Regions from separate parts of the Streptomyces sp. NPDC051555 genome, predicted to be linked through region 2. Evidence: riboswitches for the same ligand, from Rfam matches in the RefSeq annotation. Region 2 holds a riboswitch; each other region holds the start of a gene.
What was found. A riboswitch is a leader RNA that binds a small molecule or an ion and turns the genes downstream of it on or off. The one in region 2 is predicted to bind cobalamin.
Positions count from the first base shown of each region.

Region 1 (6,831 bases), 770 kb from region 2:
ATGCGCTCCTGACCGGAGCGGTCCAGCCCGAACATGTCGCCGATGACCGAGATGGGGAAGCGGGAGGCGAAGGCGCTCACCAGGTCGACCGTCCCGGCGCCGCGGAAGGCGTCGATCAGCTCGCGGGCGTTGCGGTCGATGATCGGCACGACCTTCTCGCGGAGCTCGCCCCCGCGGAAGGCCGGGGCCACCAGCGCGCGCCGGGTGGCGTGCTCGCGACCACTCATCTGGAGGATCGTCTTGCCGTGCACGGGCTCGGCCTGCCAAGCGTAGTTGTCCGTGGTGAAGCGCGACTCCTTGTCCTTGAAGACCCGTGCCACGTCCTCGTAGCGCGAGACGAGGAAGCTCTGCGTCGCCTCGTGCCAGACGAGCGGCGCGCTCTCGCGCAGGACGCGGTAGGTCGGGTACGGATCCTCGGCGAACTGCGGCGACAGGATGTCCGGGGCATCGTGCGCGGCGGTCATGGGTCTCCCCCATCGGCTTGACGGTCGACTGCGTGTCGGAGAGGTGAGCGGCGTCCGGTCACTGAGCGTCATCCAGGAAACACCAGACCGCGCGCGCCCACCAGGGCTTCGACGCCCGTTCCTCGGGGATCCCAGGCACCCCGTGACGGGGGGCGACGCGAGGGGCGCGAAGGACGGTTGGTGGCGAGGGGCGGCCCGGCGCAAGGGTTCGGGCCGACCCCGCAGGCAGCCGCGCGCCACCACGAGCCGCCTGAAGGCACTGCGGACCGCCCGGCGACGCTCCTCGACGGAAGCACCGGGTTGACTGAATGTTCAGTCAGTGCCAGAGTGACAGCACGTGGTCGCATCACTCTCCGTACCGAGCGGCCGTTGCGGCGCGGAGCGCGCACCCTTGTACGTAGAGACCGGTTTGTCCGTCTACGTCATACCGCGCTCCCGCCCAGGCCGGATGCACCTGCCGCCAGCCCACGATCGGAGTCTCCCGTGTCCTTCCCGCCCCCCACCCGACGGACCGTCCTTCGCACCCTCACCGGAATCGGCGCCGTCGTGCTGGGCTCCGCGGCCTGCGGGCCCGCCACGACCGGAGCCCGGGCAGAAGCCCTCGCCGCGCCGTCCCTGACCGCCTCGGGCAACGGCAAGCGCCGCCTGGGCGCCGAGTGGGAGAGCCACACCCGCACCTTCATGGCCTGGCCGGCGCTCAGCTCGGTCTGGAAGCAGGACCTGCGCTACGTCCGCGAGGACATCGCCCGGATCGCCCGGGCCGTCGGCGACTACGAGGCGGTCGTCATGATGGCCCGCCCGGATCAGGTGGACGCCGCCCAGCGCGCCTGCGGCGCCCGGGTCGAGGTCATCCCGCTGCCGGTCGACGACCTGTGGGCGCGCGACACCGTGCCCGTCTTCGTCGAGGAGGGCGGCAAGGTCATCGGCGTCGACTTCAACTTCAACGGCTGGGGCAACAAGCAGGAGCACAAGAACGACGGGGCGGTCGGCCGCGCCGTGCTCCAGAAGTACGGGATCCCCCGGGTCCAGGCCCCCTTCGTCGCCGAGGGCGGCTCCGTCGAGACCGACGGCCAGGGCACCCTGCTGATCACCGAGAGCTCGATCGTCAACGACAACCGCAACCGGGGCAAGAGCCGGGACGCCCTGGAGGCGGAACTCAAGCAGACCCTGGGCGTCGAGAAGGTGGTCTGGCTCGCCGGCGTGCGCGGCGAGGACATCACCGACGCCCATGTGGACAGCCTGGTGCGCTTCACCGCTCCGGGCGTGGTGCTGCTGGACCGCGCCCACCCCAGCACCCCGCCGGACTCCTGGTCGCGCTCCGCCGACCAGGCCCGGTCCGTCCTGTCGAAGACGACGGACGCCCGCGGCCGGCGCTTCGAGATCGTCGACCTCCCGCAGCCCGACCTGAACCGGATCAGGGGCGAGGGCGACGACTTCGTCTCCACCTACGCCAACTTCTACGTCGCCAACGACGCCGTCTTCATGCCCAAGTTCGGGGACGCCAAGGCGGACGACCGTGCCCGGGGGATCCTGCGGGAGCACTTCCCCCAGCGGGACGTCGTACCGGTCTCGATCGACACGATCGCCTCGGGCGGCGGCGGCATCCACTGCTCCACCCACGACCAGCCCGGCAAGCCCGCCGCATAGACGGGAGCGACCGGGTACGGGCCCCCGCGTGCGGGGGCCCGTACCCGGGACGGGATCAGGCGCCCCAGCGCAGGGCGATGGTGTCGCCCACGTTGATGACCGTCTCGCGCAGGGCCCCGGCGAAGGCGGAGCCGTCGACGCTGATCTTCCAGGTGTTCCCGCCGCTGTTGGCCTTGCCGTTGACGGCCGTGATCGTACCGGTGCCCGAGGCGGGGGTCACGCTCGTGACGCAGCCCGAGGGGGTGGCGCCGGTGGTCGCCGCGGTCAGGACGTCGCCGAGGGTGGTGGTCGCCGCGGTCGGGGTGAAGGCGACCGAGCAGACCTTGAGGTTGCCCGCGCCGTCGTCGACGGTGAGCGCCAGCTTGGTGGCGGTCCCGGCCGTGAAGGCGGACTGGGCCACCCACTGCGGGGCCCCGGGGGTGAGCGGGACGGGCGGGGCCGTGGTGAAGCCGCCGCCCGCGACGGCGCGCAGCGCGTCGATCGAGGCGTAGGCGGTGGGGGCCGTGTCGGAGGGCTTGTACTTGAAACCGCCCGCCGGGTTGTACTGGTTGGCGATCAGGAAGTCCACGGGGGTCTTGCCGCTGCCGGTGAGGAAGTCTCCGGTCTGCGGGTTGAATCCGCAGGCGTTCAGGCCCGCGACGCCCCAGCCGTTCGAGCTGGTGTTGACCCCATAGAGGGAGTTGAAGGCACCGCTGCCGGAAACGAGCGTGCTCTTGAGGAAGTTCTTCGCCTTCACGACGCCGGTGTCGGTGTTCGGGACGCCGGAGACGCAGAGCGCGGCCATGGCCGAGCCGGTCATGTCGACGTCGCTCGCGGAGTTGAGGACGGTGGGGTTGCCCTCGCCCTTCTGGTACGTCCAGCCGCCGTCCGCGTGCTGGTTGGCCCGGATGCGGGTGACCATCGAGTCGGTCAGCGCCTGCGGGATGCGGTCGGCGCCGCTCTGGGCCTTGGCACCGCGCAGGGAGAGCGCGGCGAAGACCGTGCCGTTGAAGTTTCCGGAAGGGCCGAAGTAACCGGCCTCCGCCGTCTGCCAGTAGGAGTAGATGTTCGCGACGAGGTTGCGCGAGGCGGAGACCCGGGCCGGGTCGATGCCGGCGGCGTAGGCGTTGAGGGCGCCGCGCTCGTAGTCGGTGACCACCGGGGCGGCCTGTGGCCACCCCGACGTCGACAGCAGGTTGCGGTAGACCGTGCGCGCGTTCTTCGTCGTGTCGCCGCCCGGGTAGACGTCGACGACCGCGGTGCCCGTGGCGGCGAAGGTGCTGAAGGCCCACTCGTTGGACAGGCCCGAGCCGGCGTAGGAACCGTCCGCCGCCTGGAGGGACTTGAGGTAGGCGACGCCGTTGGTCTTGGAGGTCGCGATCTGCGCCGGCGAGGAGGTCGCCGAGGCGGGCAGCGCGGTGAGGACGAGCGCGCCGAGCGCGGCGGGGACCGCGAGCGCGAGGCGGCGGGAGGTACGGGGACGGGACATGGCCTGCTCCTGGAAATCGGCGGACGCCGGCCGCTCACCGCTCGGGCCTCACGTCACCGTCGTAGGGACACGGCTGGGGCACGGGCCGGAGAGCCGCCGTCCGGAACGCGTGGTACGGCTACCTGTTGCTGCATCGCCGTATGGGCATTCGGGCTCCGGAACGGCCCCCGCCGTCCCACACCGTTGCGCGTCAGCCCCGGATTCTCACCGGGTTCCCCCATGTGGCAGCCCTGGACGCTACCCGAGTGATCAAGCCACCGCCAGCCGTCCGGCCCGCGGGCGGACCGGCCCGTGCCGTGGGGACGTCGCCTGAGACGCAGGCCACCTTGACGCCTCCACGCAATCCGTGTTGCACTCCGGCTGATAACTGCTCAGCTCCAGGGGAAGCCGGTCGAATTCCGGCGCTGACCCGCAACCGTAGGCCCGGTTCGACCCGGGCGAGTCGGAATGCCTGGGGCCGAAACACAGCACGAAGAGCGCCGTCGCGGACTACGGCGTGGTCGTAACAGCTCCCCCGTGGCCCGAGGGCCGTGTGGGGGCGGATCGCCACGCACGCAGCCGCCCGGCAGAGACGAGGGCCGCGGTGGGGACCGAACAGCAGGCGCAACGGACGCGGCCGAGACGGCGGTTCCTCTCGCTCGTCACCGCGTCCTTCCTGACGCTCGGTGCGGCAGTGGCCTTCCTCACTCCTCCCCCGGTCGCCCACGCCGACCCGATCGAGCAGTGCACGGCCACCACCGGCGCCATCGTGGCGGTGGACTTCGGCCCCTTCGGCGGCAAGGTCCGGCGCGGCTGCGACACGACCCCGACGACGGGGTACGAGCTGCTGCACACCGCCGGGTTCACGACCACCGGAACCGTCCACGACGGCCCCGCCTTCGTCTGCCGCATCGGCAACGGGTCCTTCGACTCCGGTACGCAGTACCCGACTCCGGACAAGGAGCCCTGCACCGTCACCCCGCAGGCCACCGCGTACTGGTCCTACTGGATCGCCTCGCCCGGGCAGCGCAACTGGACCTACAGCCCGCTGGGCGCCATGGCCCGGAACCCGAAGCCCGGCGACGTGGACGCCTGGGTGTACGGCGCCACCTCCATCGGCGGCACCTCCGGCAAGCCCGCCTTCTCCCCCGACGACGTCCGGGCGGGCGGTGTCGTCACCCCCGACCCGGCCGTGCCCACGGCTCCGCCCACCGTGCCCGCGGGGGCGGTCGACGTACCGGCCGCCCTGCGCTGGATCACCGGGAAGCTGACGGACGGGGAACGGGTCGTCGACGACGGGGCGACGGCCCCGAACCACTTCCTCACCACGGAAGCCGTGTTCGCGCTGACCGCCGCGGACCGCAAGAGCCCGGCGGCGAAGAAGGCGGCCGACTTCCTGGCCACACCCGCGCAGACCGATGCCTACGCCTACCCGGCGGGCAAGGGCGGGATCCCCGACGCGACCGCCGCCGCGCGCCTCGCGCTCGTCGCCGAGGCCACGGGCAAGGACCCGCGCGCCTTCGGCGGGCACGACCTGCTGGGCGACCTCCTGACGTACGTGTGCCCGCGGGACATCGGTGACGGCGACCCCGTCGACGGCTGTCTCACCAAGGGCGACTTCCGCACGACCGGCCAGTCCGACGCACAGGCCATGGCCGTCATCGCGCTGCTCGGCGGCGGGGTCACCCCGCCCGCCGCCGCCGTGCACCGGCTGGTCGGCCTCCAGTGCGAGGACGGCGGCTTCAGCGGCGTCCTCATCCGCTCCGGCGGCTGGTGCGACAGCGACCCGATCGCCACCGGCCTGATCACCTTGGCCCTCCAGCGCGCCGGCGGGTACGGCGCGATCGTGCAGCAGGCCCGGGGCAGCCTCAAGAAGTCCCAACTGCCCACCGGTGCTTGGCCCTCGGCCCCCTACGAGACCACCGGCAGCCCGGCCGCCACCGCCTGGGCCGCCCAGGCGCTGCGCGCCCTCGGCGACGACGCCTTCGCGGACGCCGGTCTCTCCTGGCTCTCCAAGCGGCAGTTCCTCCCCGCGGGCGGTTTCGGCTTCGACGAGAACGACACCGACTCCCGGATGTTCGCCACCGCCCCGGCCGCCGTCGCGGGTGCCAAGAGCGACCTGGTCCTGCTGACCACCGAGCCGGCCGACCCGACGCCGACCACCCCGCCCACCACCACCCCGCCGGCCGGTGACGGCCCGGACCTGGGCAAGGGCACGGCGTACCTCGCCGACCGCAGCCGGCTGGTCCAGGGCCGGTACTACGAGAGCGGCGCGGGCACCGGCTTCGCCGACTACGGCCTGACCATCGACGGCGCCTACGCGCTCGCCGCGACCGGCCGGGACAACACCACCCTGCGCAACATCGTCGACTTCCTCGACAAGGGCGGCAAGGACGGCACGGGCCGCACCGTCAACGACTGGACGCTCATCGGCACCACGTACGCGGGCGGCGGCTCCCTCGGCAAGGCGGCCCTCCTCGCCGAGGCCGTCGGCCGTGACCCCCGCCACTTCGGCGGCCAGGACCTGATCGGCGCGCTCGCCAAGGGGATCTGCCCGGCCAAGAGCGAGACGCCCCAGCAGTGCGCGGCGAAGGGCAACTACACCTACGCCACCTCGGTCTTCTCCCAGTCCCTCGGCGTCATCGCCCAGGTCCGCGCCGGCGAGGGCGCCGCCGCGGCCGAGCCCGTCGCCTTCCTCAAGGGCCTCCAGAGCCCCTCGGGGGCGTGGCCCAGCCTCATCGGCGAGCCCAGCCAGGACGAGGTGGACTCCACCGCGATGGCCGCCATGGCCCTCGACCTGCTCCCGGACGCCGGCTCGCAGACGGCCGTCGACAAGGCGATCGCCTGGCTGGCCGCCCAGCAGAAGGACGACGGCGGCTTCCCCGGTGCGTCCGGGAACTCCGTCAACTCCGCGGCACTCGCCGTGCAGGGCATGTCCCTGGACGCGGCGAAGTACACCGACCGCATCGCGAAGGCCCGAAAGTTCCTGCGCTCGCAGCAGAACGGCGACGGCGGCTTCCGGATCGCCAAGGAGGGCCAGGCCGGATCCGACGTCCGCGCTTCGGCCCAGGCGGTCGGCGGCGCCACCGGCATCTCCTTCGGCCTGCTGACCCGCGACCTGAACGGCACCACCCCGGAGCCCGTTCCCAGCACGTCCGGACGGCCTTCGGGCGGCAACGGCTCGCCCGTCATCGTCACCCCGGGCGAGAGCGGCGGCGCGGGCTCCGCCGGCGGTTCGGCATCCGGCGCGGGCTCGACCAGCGGCTCGGGCGG
Region 1 covers NZ_JBITDP010000001.1:935,918-942,748, reverse strand. The annotation lists gene ACIBEA_RS03960 (cytochrome P450) at 1-464, opposite strand, end outside; gene ACIBEA_RS03955 (agmatine deiminase family protein) at 948-2,111, shown strand; gene ACIBEA_RS03950 (hypothetical protein) at 2,167-3,579, opposite strand; cobalamin riboswitch at 3,722-3,797, opposite strand; cobalamin riboswitch at 3,915-4,053, shown strand; gene ACIBEA_RS03945 (prenyltransferase/squalene oxidase repeat-containing protein) at 4,163-6,831, shown strand, end outside.
Region 1: another riboswitch for cobalamin. It lies ahead of ACIBEA_RS03945 (prenyltransferase/squalene oxidase repeat-containing protein); the one in region 2 lies ahead of ACIBEA_RS00795 (ribonucleoside triphosphate reductase).

Region 2 (6,831 bases):
CTCCACACCGTCCGCGGTGACCTTCAGCGGCGGTTGGTAGAGACCGACCTCGTACGAGGAGACCTCGCTCCAGAGCAGGGCCCGCTGCTTGCGGCCCGCCCGCCCGAGCAGCCCGTTCTCGTACAACTCGACCTCGTCGTACGGTTCGATGTCGATGGTCCACATGCTGTGGCGCCAGATCCACAGGAACGCCGCCCCACCGAGGACCAGGGGCAGGAGCGAGACGACGAGCGGTTTGCCCGCCGCGAGCATGCCCAGACTGACCATCGCGAAGAAGAACACCACCGTGCCCACGCTGAGGTTCACGGACCTGCGCCGGCGCGCCCTGGAGGGTCCGCTGCCCGAACCCGCCGCGAAGGTCCTCTCGTGCCGGCCTAAGGCTGCCGGTACGTCCTGATCACTCATCACATCCCCCTCGATGTACGCCGATCGGCGATCGGGGGACCAGTGTGGAGCCATCCGGCTCACCCCGGGGAGGGAATCGGATCAGAGGCGGTGGACCCGCTCCTGCTCCAGGGCGAGCGGGTAGCGCCCGGCGGCCAGGATCCGCAGCCCCGGAGCGCGGGCGAGGAGGGCCCGGAGCCAGTTCAGGGCCTCGGGAGTGAGTCGGTCGGAGCCGTCCAGGACGAGCAGCATGTCCCGCTCCGCGAGCCACGAGGCGGCGTTGGCCGACCCGCGCGGCAGGTAGGGGATCCCCGGTACGGTGCCCAGCACACCCACCAATTCGCGGACCCCGCAGGCGTATTCGAGGGTGACGACGGCCACCCCGTCGCAGAAGTTCGAGGTCAGGCGCCGTGCCATCTCCCGCACCAGCAGGCTCCGTGGGGCGCCGAACCCTCCCGTCACCGTCAGCACCCGCCCCCGCCGGACGGCGGTGAGCAGCCGGGACAACTCGGCGGAGGTCGCCGGCAGCGTCCCCGTGCACCCCGGTTGCCGTTCCTGTCTCCCGTTCGGATCCCCCATCGGCACGATGCCCCCCATTGCATGCGTGGCCCAGCGCGGCGCCAGGGTTGATTCGAGCCGCGTGCGGTCGATTATGCGCCAGTTGTGCCGTAAGGCCAGGGGAATTTCGCATTCCGTACAGGGTGTTGACCGTCCCCCGGCCGTCGAGACGCTCTGCGTAGTCGGCGTGGTTCCCCTGACGTACGCGACCGGTCCGACCGGAGGGGGAACGGTTGTCCGGATGTCGGGAATCGGCTCTACTGCTGTGCAGCCCCGGACACGGGCACGTTCCGGAAGGGGACCAGGATGAGTGCGCAGCGACAGGGCCGGCCCTTATCGCACCGCCGTCGCCCGGGCCTGCGCGGCGGCCGGATGCTGCTGGCCGCGCTCGTCTCGGGCTTCCTCCTCGTCGGGGTGTTCGCCGCGACGGGCATCGCCTGGGACCCCTTCTCCGCCGGACCCCGCCCGGACCGCTCGGCGCCCGACATCGGCGCGCCCTGGTCCACCGGACCCGGCGACCACGGCCGCTCCCCCGGCGCCCCCGGGAGCGGCGCCCCCGACGCGAGCCCGGACCCCGCCGCGTCGGGGAGCGCGGGCGCCGGCGACGCCGGGGGCGCGGCGGGCGGCGGCGGGCGGCCCGCCGGCGCCCTGCCCTTCGACCTGCCCGACGCCACCGCGCTGCGCGCCGGCAAGAGGCTGGTCTTCGCCCACTACTTCACCCCCTACCCGCTCTCCCTCGACAACGCGAGCGCGGACGGCGACTACTACACCCGCAACTACCTCGCCCCGGCGGGGGAGAGCGGCAAGCACGAGCGCTACGGCGGGCTGCTGCGCGACCGACCGCTGCCCGTAACGCCCCAACAGGGCAACTGGGAGCTGGCCAACCTCCGTCAGGAGGTGCGCACGGCCCGCGCAGCCGGGATCGACGGCTTCACCCTCGACCTGCTCTCCCTCTCCGGCCCCAACTGGGACCGCGCCAACCTCCTGATGGAGGCCGCCCGTTCGGTCGATCCCGACTTCAAGGTCATGCTGATGCCGGACATGACCTCCCTCACGACGGACGACCCGGCCGTGCTCGCGGCCGCGCTCGCCGCGCTCGGCAAGGCGCCCGCCGCGCACCGGCTCGGCGACGGACGGCTGGTCGTCTCCCCGTTCAAGGCGGAGGAGAAGGACGTCGCCTGGTGGACCCGGGTACTGGACCTGCTGAAGTCGAAGCACGGCATCCGCACCGCGTTCGTCCCGCTCTTCCTCGACTTCGGCGCGCACGGCGCGCGGTTCGCGCCCATCAGCTACGGGTTCTCCGAGTGGGGCAGCCGCAGTTACGTCGGCCAGGACGGCGCGGCCGGCGACGTCCGGCGCGCGCACGAGGCGGGCAAGATCTGGATGCAACCGGTCTCCGTCCAGGACGCCCGCCCCAACCAGGGGATCTACGACGAGGCGGGGAACACCGCCACCCTGCGCTCCACCTGGACGCACGCCATCGACGACGGCGCCGACTGGGTGCAGCTGACCACCTGGAACGACTACTCGGAGGGCAGCCAGTTCGCCCCCTCCCTGCACAACGGCCACACCTACCTGGACATCTCCTCCTACTACCTGACCCGGTTCAAGACGGGCGCCTGGCCGGAGATCGTCCGGGACACGCTCTACCTGACCTCGCGCACCCAGTTCGCCGCGGCCGACCCGACCGGGACCCAGTCCCTGGTGATGTCCTTGCGCAAGGGCAGCGCCGCGCCCCGGGACGCGGTGGAGGTGCTCAGCTTCCTGACCGCGCCGGCCACCGTCCGTACCGCGACCGGCGGGGACGCGGACGCCTACGAGGCCCCCGCCGGGGTCCGGTCGCACCTGCTGGAGCTGCGCTCCGGCACCAGCTCCGCCCGCGCGGTCCGCGACGGGGCCACCTCGACCGCGGTCGAGCTGCCGTACCCGGTGGACCGCGAGGTCGCGGTCCAGGACCTCCAGTACTACGGGGCCACCAGCGGTCGCGCGTCGTAGCGGCGCCGGCGCGGGAGAGCGGCCGGCGGGCGGGAGGGACTTTGGGACCCTCTCCCAGGGCGAAGGTCACCCAATATGTAGTGGTCGCACTGGGCGGTCGTATCCATATGTAGTGTTGGCCCTGCCGGTTCGGCGGGGCCACGCTCATGCTCGCTCATGTCCGCCCCGACCGAGGCAACAGGGAACCCGATGCGAATCCGGGACTGCCCCGCAACGGTGAGCGCACGCCCTTCCCCCGACGGGGACGGGGCGCCGCGCGAGTCCGACACCTGCCGGCGAACGAACCACACTTCCGTGCCGAGCCTCGTGGGAGGGCTGCCGTGACTGCTGCCATCGACGCCGTAGAGACCGTGACCGAATACCTGGAACGCCGGGACTGGCGGGTCAACGCCAACGCCAACCAGGGCTACTCGCTCGGCGGGCTGATCCTGAACGCGGCGGGCAAGGTGACGGCGAACTACTGGCTGGAGCGCGTCTACCCGGCCGAGATCGCCGGCGCCCACCGCGAGGGCGACTTCCACATCCACGACCTGGACATGCTCTCCGGCTACTGCGCGGGCTGGTCCCTGCGCACCCTGCTGACCGAGGGGTTCAACGGGGTCCCCGGCCAGATCGACTCCGGCCCGCCCCGGCACCTGTCCTCGGCCGTCGGCCAGATCGTCAACTTCCTCGGCACCCTCCAGAACGAGTGGGCGGGCGCCCAGGCCTTCTCCTCCTTCGACACCTGCCTCGCCCCCTACGTCCGCCTCGACGCGATGACGTACGCCCAGGTCAGGCAGTGCGTCCAGGAGCTGGTGCACAACCTGAACGTGCCCTCGCGCTGGGGCACCCAGACCCCCTTCACCAACCTCACCTTCGACTGGACCTGCCCCGAGGACCTGCGGGAGCAGGTCCCCGTGATCGGCGGCGCCGAGGTGGACTTCACCTACGGCGAGCTCCAGATCGAGATGGACCTGATCAACCGGGCCTACATCGAGGTCATGACGGAGGGGGACGCCACCGGCCGGGTCTTCACCTTCCCGATCCCGACCTACAACATCACCCGGGACTTCCCCTGGGAGAGCGAGAACGCCGAGCGGCTCTTCGCGATGACCGCGAAGTACGGGCTCCCGTACTTCCAGAACTTCATCAACTCCGAGCTGTCCCCGAACATGATCCGCTCCATGTGCTGCCGCCTCCAGCTCGACCTCACCGAACTGCTCAAGCGCGGCAACGGTCTCTTCGGCAGCGCCGAACAGACCGGCTCCCTCGGCGTGGTCACGCTCAACTGCGCCCGCCTCGGCCACGTCCACGCGGGCGACGAGGACGCCCTGATGGCGGCCGTGGACCGGCTGTGCGAGCTGGCCAAGGACAGCCTGGAGCTGAAGCGGATCACCGTCCAGGACCTGATCGACGGCGGGCTGTTCCCTTACACCAAGCGCTACTTGGGCACCCTGCGCAACCACTTCTCGACCATCGGGGTCAACGGGATCAACGAGATGATCCGCAACTTCTCCGGGGACGCGGACGACATCACCACCGAGGCCGGGCACGCGCTGGCCGTCCGCCTGTTGGACCGCGTCCGCGCCCGCATGGTGGAGTTCCAGGAGCGCACCGGGAACCTCTACAACCTGGAGGCCACCCCGGCCGAAGGGACGACGTACCGCTTCGCCAAGGAGGACCGGCGGCGCTACCCCGACATCCTCCAGGCGGGCACGGACGCCAACCCCTACTACACCAACTCCTCGCAACTGCCGGTTGGTTGGACCGACGACCCCTTCGAGGCGCTGGAGCGGCAGGACGAACTCCAGGCCAAGTACACCGGCGGCACGGTCCTGCACCTCTACCTGTCGGAGCGGATCCCCACCGCCGAGGCCTGCCGGTCCCTGGTGCGCCGCTCCCTGGAGCGGTTCCGGCTGCCCTACCTCACGGTCACCCCGACCTTCTCGATCTGCCCCGACCACGGATACCTCGCGGGCGAGCAGCCGAACTGCCCGCGGTGCGGAGCCGATTGCGAGGTGTGGACGCGGGTCATGGGCTACCACCGGCCGGTGTCCTCCTTCAACATCGGCAAGAAGGGCGAGCACGCCGAGCGCGTCCACTTCCGGCACGTCGAGGGAGCGCCCGATGCGGATGCGGATGCGGATGCGGACGCGGGCGCAGGCGCGGGAGCGGGAGCCGGGGCGTGATCCGGATCGGTGGCTGGTCGCGACTGTCCACCTGCGACTGGCCGGGCAAGCTGACCAGCACCGTCTTCTGCCAGGGCTGCCCCTGGCGGTGCGGGTACTGCCACAACCCCGACCTGCTCTCCCCGCTCGCACCCGCCGCCGTGAGCTGGGAGGAGGTGCTGCGCCACCTCGCGCGGCGCACCGGTCTGCTCGACGGCGTGGTCTTCTCCGGTGGCGAACCCCTGCTCCAGCGCGACCTTGCCGAGGCGATCCGGGAGGCCCGCGCGCTGGGCCACCAGGTGGGCCTGCACACCGGCGGGGCCTTCCCGCGCCGCTTCGCCCGGCTGCTCGACGAGGGCCTGTTGGACTGGGTCGGCTTCGATGTGAAGGCCCCGCCCGGCCGCTACGAGCGGGTGACCGGAACCGGTCACGCGGCGGCCTCGGCCGAGGCGAGCCTGCGCCTCCTGCTCGCCTCCGGCGTCCCGCACCAACTGCGCACCACCGTCGATCCGGCGCACCTGGACGCGCGGGCCCTGGCGGATCTCGACGGCTGGTTGGCGGGACTCGGCGCCGGGAGCTCGGTCCGTCAGGTGCTGCGGCCGTCCGCCGTGGCGTAATTGGCCCTACCGGATCATGCGGTCGCCCCCGCATGATCCGTTGGGGCAGCACCACCGCTGCCGCCCGCCGCGCCGCACATCCCGGAGGCACCCGTGACCGAGCCCATCACCCCGTCGGCCTTCCCCGGTGGGGCCGGACTCTTCCGCCTGGACCCGGACATCGCCCACCTCAACCACGGTTCCTTCGGCGCCGTGCCGATACCCGTCCAGGACGCCCACCAGGCCCTGCGCGAGGAGATGCACGCCGACCCCGACACCTTCTTCGTCGGCGTGGGCGACCGGATCGCCGCCGCCCGCGCCAGGATCGCCGCCCACCTCGACCCGGCCGCCGACCCGGAGGGCATGTCCTTCATCTCCAACGCCACCGAGGGCGCCAACCTGGCCCTGGACACCCTGCGGCTCGCCGAAGGCGAGGAGATCCTGGTCACCGACCACGGCTACGGCACCGTCGTCGAGGCCGCCGCCCGCCGCGCCCCGCTGAGCCGCGTCGCCCTCGACCCGCGGCTGCCCGACGAGGACGCCGTCCGCGAAGCCGTCCTGGCCGGCCTCACCCCGCGCACCAAGGTCGCCGTCCTCGACCACATCAGCTCGCCCACCGCCCGGCTCATCGCCTCCCCGCAGCTGCTCGCCAACCTCGCCGAGCGCGGGATCACCACCATCGTCGACGGTGCGCACGCCCTCGGCATGCTCGCCGAGCCGCTCGCCGGACGGGCCGACTTCTGGTTCGGCAACCTGCACAAGTGGGGCTACGCGCCCTCGGGCAGCGCGATCCTCTCGATCGCGGACCCGGCGCACCGGGAGCGGATCCGGCCCCTGGTCCCGTCCTGGGAGGACCACCTGGGCTACCCGCGCGCCCTGGAGGGCCGGGCCACCGTCGACTACACCGGCTGGCTCGCCTCCCCGGACGGCCTGGACCTGCTGGCCGGACTCGACGCCACCAAGGTGCGGGCGCACAACAGCGCCCTGGTCGACTACGGGACCGCCCTGCTCGCCGAGCTGCCCGGGGTGGTCCCGCTGCCGCACACCGAGGGGCTCGCCATCCGCGCGCTGCGGCTGCCGCCGGGCACCGCGCGGACCCCGGAGGAAGCCCGGGCCCTGCGCGAGGAGATCGCGGCGCGGCTGCGCATCCG
Region 2 covers NZ_JBITDP010000001.1:167,387-174,217, forward strand. The annotation lists gene ACIBEA_RS00780 (DUF6585 family protein) at 1-306, opposite strand, end outside; gene ACIBEA_RS00785 (hypothetical protein) at 487-810, opposite strand; gene ACIBEA_RS00790 (glycoside hydrolase family 71 protein) at 1,249-2,937, shown strand; cobalamin riboswitch at 3,046-3,229, shown strand; gene ACIBEA_RS00795 (ribonucleoside triphosphate reductase) at 3,258-5,105, shown strand; gene ACIBEA_RS00800 (anaerobic ribonucleoside-triphosphate reductase activating protein) at 5,102-5,701, shown strand; gene ACIBEA_RS00805 (aminotransferase class V-fold PLP-dependent enzyme) at 5,795-6,831, shown strand, end outside.

Region 3 (6,831 bases), on a different contig from region 2:
GTTCGACCACGAAGGCGGAGATCCCGCCCGAACCCTCACCACCGGTGCGCGCCATGACGACGTACACCTCGGCGGCGCCGGCGCCCGAGATGAACTGCTTGACCCCGCTCAGGACGTAGTCGTCGCCCACCCGTTCGGCCCGGGTGCGCAGCGCGGCGGCGTCCGACCCGGCGCCCGGTTCGGTCAGGCAGTAGCTGCCGAGGGACCGGGCCGAGCACAGCGCGGGGAGCCACCGGTCGCGCTGGACGGCGTCGCCGTAGCGGTCGATCATCCAGCCGACCATGTTGTGGATGGACAGGTACCCGGCGATGGAGGGGCACCCGGTGGCGAGGGCCTCGAAGACGAGGACGCCGTCGGCGCGGCTCAGCCCCGAACCGCCGTGTGCCTCGCCGACGTAGACGCCGCCGAGTCCGAGGTCGGCCGCCTTGCGGAGCACGTCCACCGGGAAGTGCTTGTCCTGGTCCCAGCCGACGGCGTACGGACCGAGCTGCTCCTGCGCGAAGTCGAGCGTGACCTCGGCCAGGGCGAGCTGATCGGGGGTCAGTGTGGTGGTCACCGGCTCAGCCCATCGTCGGGATGGTGAAGCTCGCGCCCTCCTTGGCCCCGGAGGGCCAGCGCGAGGTGACGGTCTTGGTACGGGTGTAGAAGCGGATCGAGTCGGGGCCGTGCTGGTTGAGGTCGCCGAAGCCGGACCGCTTCCAGCCGCCGAAGGTGTGGTAAGCGACGGGGACGGGGATGGGCACGTTGACGCCGACCATGCCCGCGCCGACGCGGCGGGTGAAGTCGCGGGCGGTGTCGCCGTCGCGGGTGAAGATGGCGACGCCGTTGCCGTACGGGTGCTCGGTGGGCAGCCGCAGCGCCTCCTCGTAGTCCGCCGCACGGGCGACGCACAGCACCGGACCGAAGATCTCCTCGCGGTAGATCCGCATGCGCGGGGTAACGCGGTCGAAGAGGGAGGCCCCCGCGAAGAAGCCGTTCTCGTGCCCGGGCAGGGTGAACCCGCGTCCGTCGACGACGAGTTCGGCGCCCTCGTTGACCCCGATGTCGACGTAGCGCCGGACCCGGTCCAGCGCGTCCCGGCTGACCAGCGGGCCGAAGTCGGCGGTGGCGTCGTCGGAGCGGCCGATCCGCAGGGTGGCGATGCGCTCCTTCAGACGGGTGACCAGCGCGTCGGCGGTCTCCTCGCCGACGGGGACGGCGACGGCGATGGCCATGCAGCGCTCGCCGGCCGAGCCGTAGCCCGCTCCGATCAGGGCGTCGATGACCTGGTCGAGATCGGCGTCCGGCATCACGACCATGTGGTTCTTGGCGCCGCCGAAGCACTGGGCGCGCTTGCCGTGGGCGGCGGCGGTGGCATAGATGTGCGCGGCGATCGGCGTGGAGCCGACGAAGCCGAGCGCCTGTACCCGGGGGTCCGTCAGGAGCGTGTCGACCGCCTCCTTGCCACCGTTGACCACGTTGAACACGCCGGGCGGCAGCCCCGCTTCGAGGAACAGTTCGGCGAGGCGCAGGGGTACGGAAGGGTCCCGCTCGGAGGGCTTGAGGATGAAGGCGTTGCCGCAGGCGAGCGCGGGGGCGGCCTTCCACAGCGGGATCATCGCGGGGAAGTTGAAGGGGGTGATGCCCGCGACGACGCCGAGCGGTGAGCGCAGGGAGTGCACGTCGATGCCGGTCCCGGCGTTGTCGGTGAACTCGCCCTTGAGGAGGTGGGGGATACCGGCCGCGAACTCGACCACCTCCAGGCCGCGTTGGATGTCGCCGTGCGCGTCGGCGACGGTCTTGCCGTGTTCGGCCGACAGCAGTCGCGCCAGTGACTCCCTTTCGCCCTCGATGAGTTGCAGGAAGCGCAGCAGGACGCGGGCGCGGCGCTGCGGGTTCCACTCGCCCCACTCGCGCTGCGCCGCCTCGGCGTCGGTGATGGCGGCCTCGGTGTCGGCGCGCCCGGCGAGCGGGACCCGGGCCTGGACGGCGCCGGTGTTGGGGTCGTGGACGTCGGCGAAGAGGCCGGACGTACCGGTGGTGTGCTTTCCGCCGATGAAATGGGTGAGTTCGCGGACCATGGGAGCCTGCTCTCGTCAGGTGAGGATCCGGGGACGGCACGGCGCACCGGCAACCGGACCCGGGTCGGGTCCGTCGCGTGGGGTGCCGTGGGACAGGGCTGCCGGGGGCAGCCGAAGAGCTAGAGCGCGGGGGTCGCCGCTCGCTCCGCCGGATCACCAGGGTCGTGGGTACGGACCGGTGCCATGCGTGTCTGCTCCATCCTCGTGGACAACACGGAACGTTCCGCGGCCGGTAACCTGACTCCCGGATCACCGCGTGCCGTCCGCCCTACCGACGTGAAGCCGTCAGTGGCGTGTGGAGGGCAGCACACTCCCCGGTCACAGTGGCGGGACCGTGCCGGATTCACACCGGCTTCCCTGCACCGCGGACCTTGTGCCACGAACATATAGTTGGACGTCCTAGTAAGTCCACCCCACCTTCGCCGCCCCCACCTTCGCCGCCCCCACCTTCGCCGCCCTGCACCTCCGCCGCCCGCACCTGTCCGGTCCGGCCGGCCGGACCGGACCGGACAGGTGCAGACGGCCGGCCCGGCTCAATCGTCTTCGGCGACGACCGGATAGGGCACGAAGGTGCTGCTGTTCTCGTCGACCGCGAGCGTGCGGCCGAGCGGGGGAGCGGCGCGCTGGGGGCATTCGAGGCGTTCGCAGAGGCGACAGCCCATGCCGATCGGCGTGGCGGCCGAGGCGTTGGCGAGGTCGAGCCCGTCGGAGTAGACCAGGCGGGAGGCGTGCCGGATCTCGCACCCGAGGCCGATCGCGAAGGTCTTGCCGGGCTCGCCCCAACCACCGCGGTGCCGGGTGACGGCCCGGGCGGTCCACAGGTGGCGCGCGCCGTCGGGCATGGCGGCGATCTGGACGTGGATGCGGCCGGGGGCGGCGAAGGCCTCGTAGACGTTCCACAGCGGGCAGGTGCCGCCCGCCCGGGAGAAGTGGAATCCGGTGGCGGACTGCCGCTTGGACATGTTCCCGGCCCGGTCGACGCGGACGAAGGAGAACGGGACGCCCCGCAGGCGCGGCCGCTGGAGGGTGCTGAGGCGGTGGCAGACCGTCTCGTAGCCCAGGCCGAAGTGCACGGTGAGCTTCTCGATGTCGTAGCGCTCCTCCTCGGCCGCCGTGTGGAAGGCCCCGTACGGGAGCACCAGCGCCGCGGCGAAGTAGTTCGCGATGCCGATGCGGGCCAGCGACCAGGCGGCCGAGCCCTCCTCGAAGTCCTCCGAGGCGAGGGCGGACAGGCCCGCTCCGTGTTCGAGGAGCGCGAGTTGGGTGGCCATGCGGAACGCCTGTTGGCCGGGGAGCAGTCGCGGCGACAGGTGCAGGGTCCGCCGCGCGGGGTCGTAGCGGTGCAGCCGGTCGGCGTCCGGGGCCAGGCGTACGCCGTGCCGTTCGGCCAGCCGGTCCGCGAGGGCGGGCAGCACGCCGCCGGGGCGGATGCCGATCGCGCCCGCCAGCTCCTCGGCCGCGAGATCGGTGGCGTGGAGGTAGTTCTGGCGGCGGTAGAAGAACTCGCGGATCTCCTCGTGCGGCGCCCGGGGTCCACCGACGGTCCCCCCGGCCCTGCCGTCCGCGGCGTCCGAGAGCCGCTCCGTCAGGGCGACGTTGCGCCGCCCCAGGTCGAGCAGGACCCCTGCGACGGTCGGCAACCGCTGGACCAGCTCGGCCAGTTCGGAAGCGGAGACCCGGGCGGCCGTGATGTCGTCGGCCAGGGCCTCGCGCAGGTCCGCGACCGTGCGCGCGCCGTCCCGTTCCGCGAAGAAGCCGGGATCGACGCCGAACGCCTCCGTGAGCCGGAGCAGCACGGGCACCGTGAGCGGGCGCGAGTCGTGCTCCATCTGGTTCAGGTAGCTGGGGGAGATCTCCAGCCGGCGCGCCAGCTCGGCCTGGCTGAGCCGCCGCTCCTCGCGCAGCCGCCGCAGCCGCGCCCCCGCATAGGTCTTGCCCATAGTGCCCCCGTACCGCCTACCAGTGAGTAGGGAAGTGAGTGTAGGCGCGAAGGCGGACCGTGCACCCTTCGCAAGCTTGGCAATCACGGCGAAGAAGATGCGCAGAACGTGGCATGCGGCCACGGTTGATGGCACTCGGTGCCACTGTCAGAGTCGGACTGCGGCCAGGAAAGCCCGCTGAAGCGTCCGGCGGGCGCGGAGCGCGGACCGCGCAGCACGGTGTGCAGGGTGCACCGAGTGTCACCCGGTGACTCGTAGATGTCTCATTCGCACATTTCACATGTCCACTTTTTGACGTGACTCAGGGGAGACGGCCATGGCCATGCAGCAGGCTCAGGCTCAGGCTCAAGACCAGATTCCGGCTCAGGCTCGGGCTCAGGCGGGAACGACGACGGCGGCGGCCCGGGAACTGGAGCAGCGGTGGGCCGGCGACCCCCGCTGGGCGGGCATCGAGCGGACCTACTCCGCCGAGGACGTCGTCCGCCTCTCCGGCAGTGTCCGCGAGGAGCACACCCTGGCCCGGCGCGGCGCCGAGCGGTTGTGGCGCCAGCTGCACGAGCAGGACTACATCCACGCCCTGGGCGCCCTCACCGGCGGCCAGGCCGTCCAGCAGGTGCGGGCCGGACTCCAGGCGATCTACCTGTCGGGCTGGCAGGTCGCGGCCGACGCCAACCAGGCCGGCCACACCTACCCCGACCAGAGCCTGTACCCGGTCAACTCGGTTCCGCAGGTGGTCCGTCGGATCAACAACGCCCTGCTGCGCGCCGACCAGATCGCGACCGCCGAGGGCGGTACGGACACCACCGACTGGCTGGCCCCGATCGTGGCGGACGCCGAAGCCGGCTTCGGCGGCCCCCTCAACGCCTTCGAGCTGACCAAGGCCATGATCGCGGCGGGCGCGGCGGGCATCCACTACGAGGACCAGTTGGCCTCCGAGAAGAAGTGCGGCCACCTCGGCGGCAAGGTGCTCGTCCCCACCGCCCAGCACGTGCGCACCTTGAACGCGGCCCGCCTGGCCGCCGACATCGCGGACACCCCGACCCTGATCATCGCCCGTACCGACGCCCTCGCGGCCACCCTGCTGACCAGCGACGTCGACGAGCGCGACGCCGAGTTCTGCACGGGCGAGCGCACCGCCGAGGGCTTCTACCACGTCCGGGGCGGCATGGCCCCGGTCATCTCCCGCGGCCTCGCCTACGCCCCGTACGCGGACCTGATCTGGGTGGAGACGGGCACCCCGGACCTGGCGCAGGCCCGCGAGTTCGCCGAGGCGATCCACGCGCGGTACCCGGACCAGATGCTGGCCTACAACTGCTCGCCGTCCTTCAACTGGAAGGCGGCGCTGGACGACGACCAGATCGCCAAGTTCCAGCGGGAACTGGGCGCGATGGGCTACCGCTTCCAGTTCATCACCCTGGCCGGCTTCCACTCGCTCAACCACGGCATGTTCGACCTCGCCCGCGGTTACGCCGACCACGGCATGACCGCGTACGTCGACCTCCAGGAGCGCGAGTTCGCCGCCCAGGCGCAGGGGTTCACCGCCGTCAAGCACCAGCGCGAGGTCGGCACGGGCTACTTCGACCTGGTCTCCACCGCCGTCAACCCGGCCTCCTCGACCACCGCGCTCGCGGGCTCCACCGAGGAAGAGCAGTTCCACTAGACCCCGCACCGACCGCAGCGCACGACACGGCACCGCACCGCACTGCCCCCGGGGCCCCGGACCGGAGCCCCGGGACCTCCCCCTTCCCCTCTTCCTCCGCTGCCCTTCCCTCCTTGAGGAGACCCGTATGTCCGTCCACGCGATCACGCGCCGCGTCGAGGTCCTCGCGGCTCCGGGCGAGCGCCACGACGAGATCCTGACGCCCGAGGCGCTCGACTTCCTCGCCCGGCTCGACGAGGCCTTCGCGGACCGGCGGCTCAGGCTCTTCAAGGAGCGCGAGCGCCGCTCGGCCAACCTGGCCGCCGGCACCCCGCTGGACTTCTCCCGCGCCACCTCGGCCGTCCGCGCCGACCCCGACTGGCGGGTCGCGCCCCCCGCGCCCGGTCTGACGGACCGGCGGGTGGAGATCACCGGCCCGCCCGAGCGGCGCATGACGGTGCACGCCCTCAACTCCGGCGCCCAGGTGTGGATGGCCGACTTCGAGGACGCCACCTCGCCCACCTGGGACAACGTCATCGGCGGGCAGCTGAACCTGCTCGATGCCATCGAGCGCCGCATCGACTTCACCACCCCGGAGGGCAAGGAGTACCGCCTCGGCACGGACCTGGCGACCATCGTGGTGCGCCCCCGCGGCTGGCACCTCACCGAGGAGCACCTGGAGATCGACGGCCGCCCCGTCCCGGCCTCCCTGGTCGACTTCGGCCTGTACTTCTTCCACTGCGCCCAGCGGCAGATCGACGCCGGCCACGGCCCGTACTTCTACCTCCCCAAGCTGGAGAACCGTAACGAAGCACGGCTGTGGAACGACGTGTTCGTGCGGGCCCAGGAACTGCTCGGGATCCCCCGCGGCACGGTCCGCGCCACCGTGCTCATCGAGACCGTCACCGCGGCGTTCGAGATGGAGGAGATCCTCTACGAACTGCGCGAGCACGGCTCCGGGCTCAACGCGGGCCGCTGGGACTACCTCTTCAGCATCATCAAGACCTTCGGCCACCGCACCGACTTCCAACTGCCCGACCGGGCCGAGGTCACCATGACCGCCCCCTTCATGCGGGCCTACGCCGAACTCCTCGTGCGTACCTGCCACCGGCGCGGCGCCCACGCCATCGGCGGCATGTCCGCCCACGTCCCCGGCAAGGACACGGCCGCGAACGAGGCGGCGCTCGCCAAG
Region 3 covers NZ_JBITDP010000002.1:22,197-29,027, reverse strand. The annotation lists gene ACIBEA_RS04740 (acyl-CoA dehydrogenase family protein) at 1-556, opposite strand, end outside; gene ACIBEA_RS04735 (CoA-acylating methylmalonate-semialdehyde dehydrogenase) at 561-2,060, opposite strand; cobalamin riboswitch at 2,270-2,456, opposite strand; gene ACIBEA_RS04730 (short-chain fatty acyl-CoA regulator family protein) at 2,594-4,000, opposite strand; gene aceA (isocitrate lyase) at 4,323-5,660, shown strand; gene aceB (malate synthase A) at 5,788-6,831, shown strand, end outside.
Region 3: another riboswitch for cobalamin. It lies ahead of ACIBEA_RS04735 (CoA-acylating methylmalonate-semialdehyde dehydrogenase); the one in region 2 lies ahead of ACIBEA_RS00795 (ribonucleoside triphosphate reductase).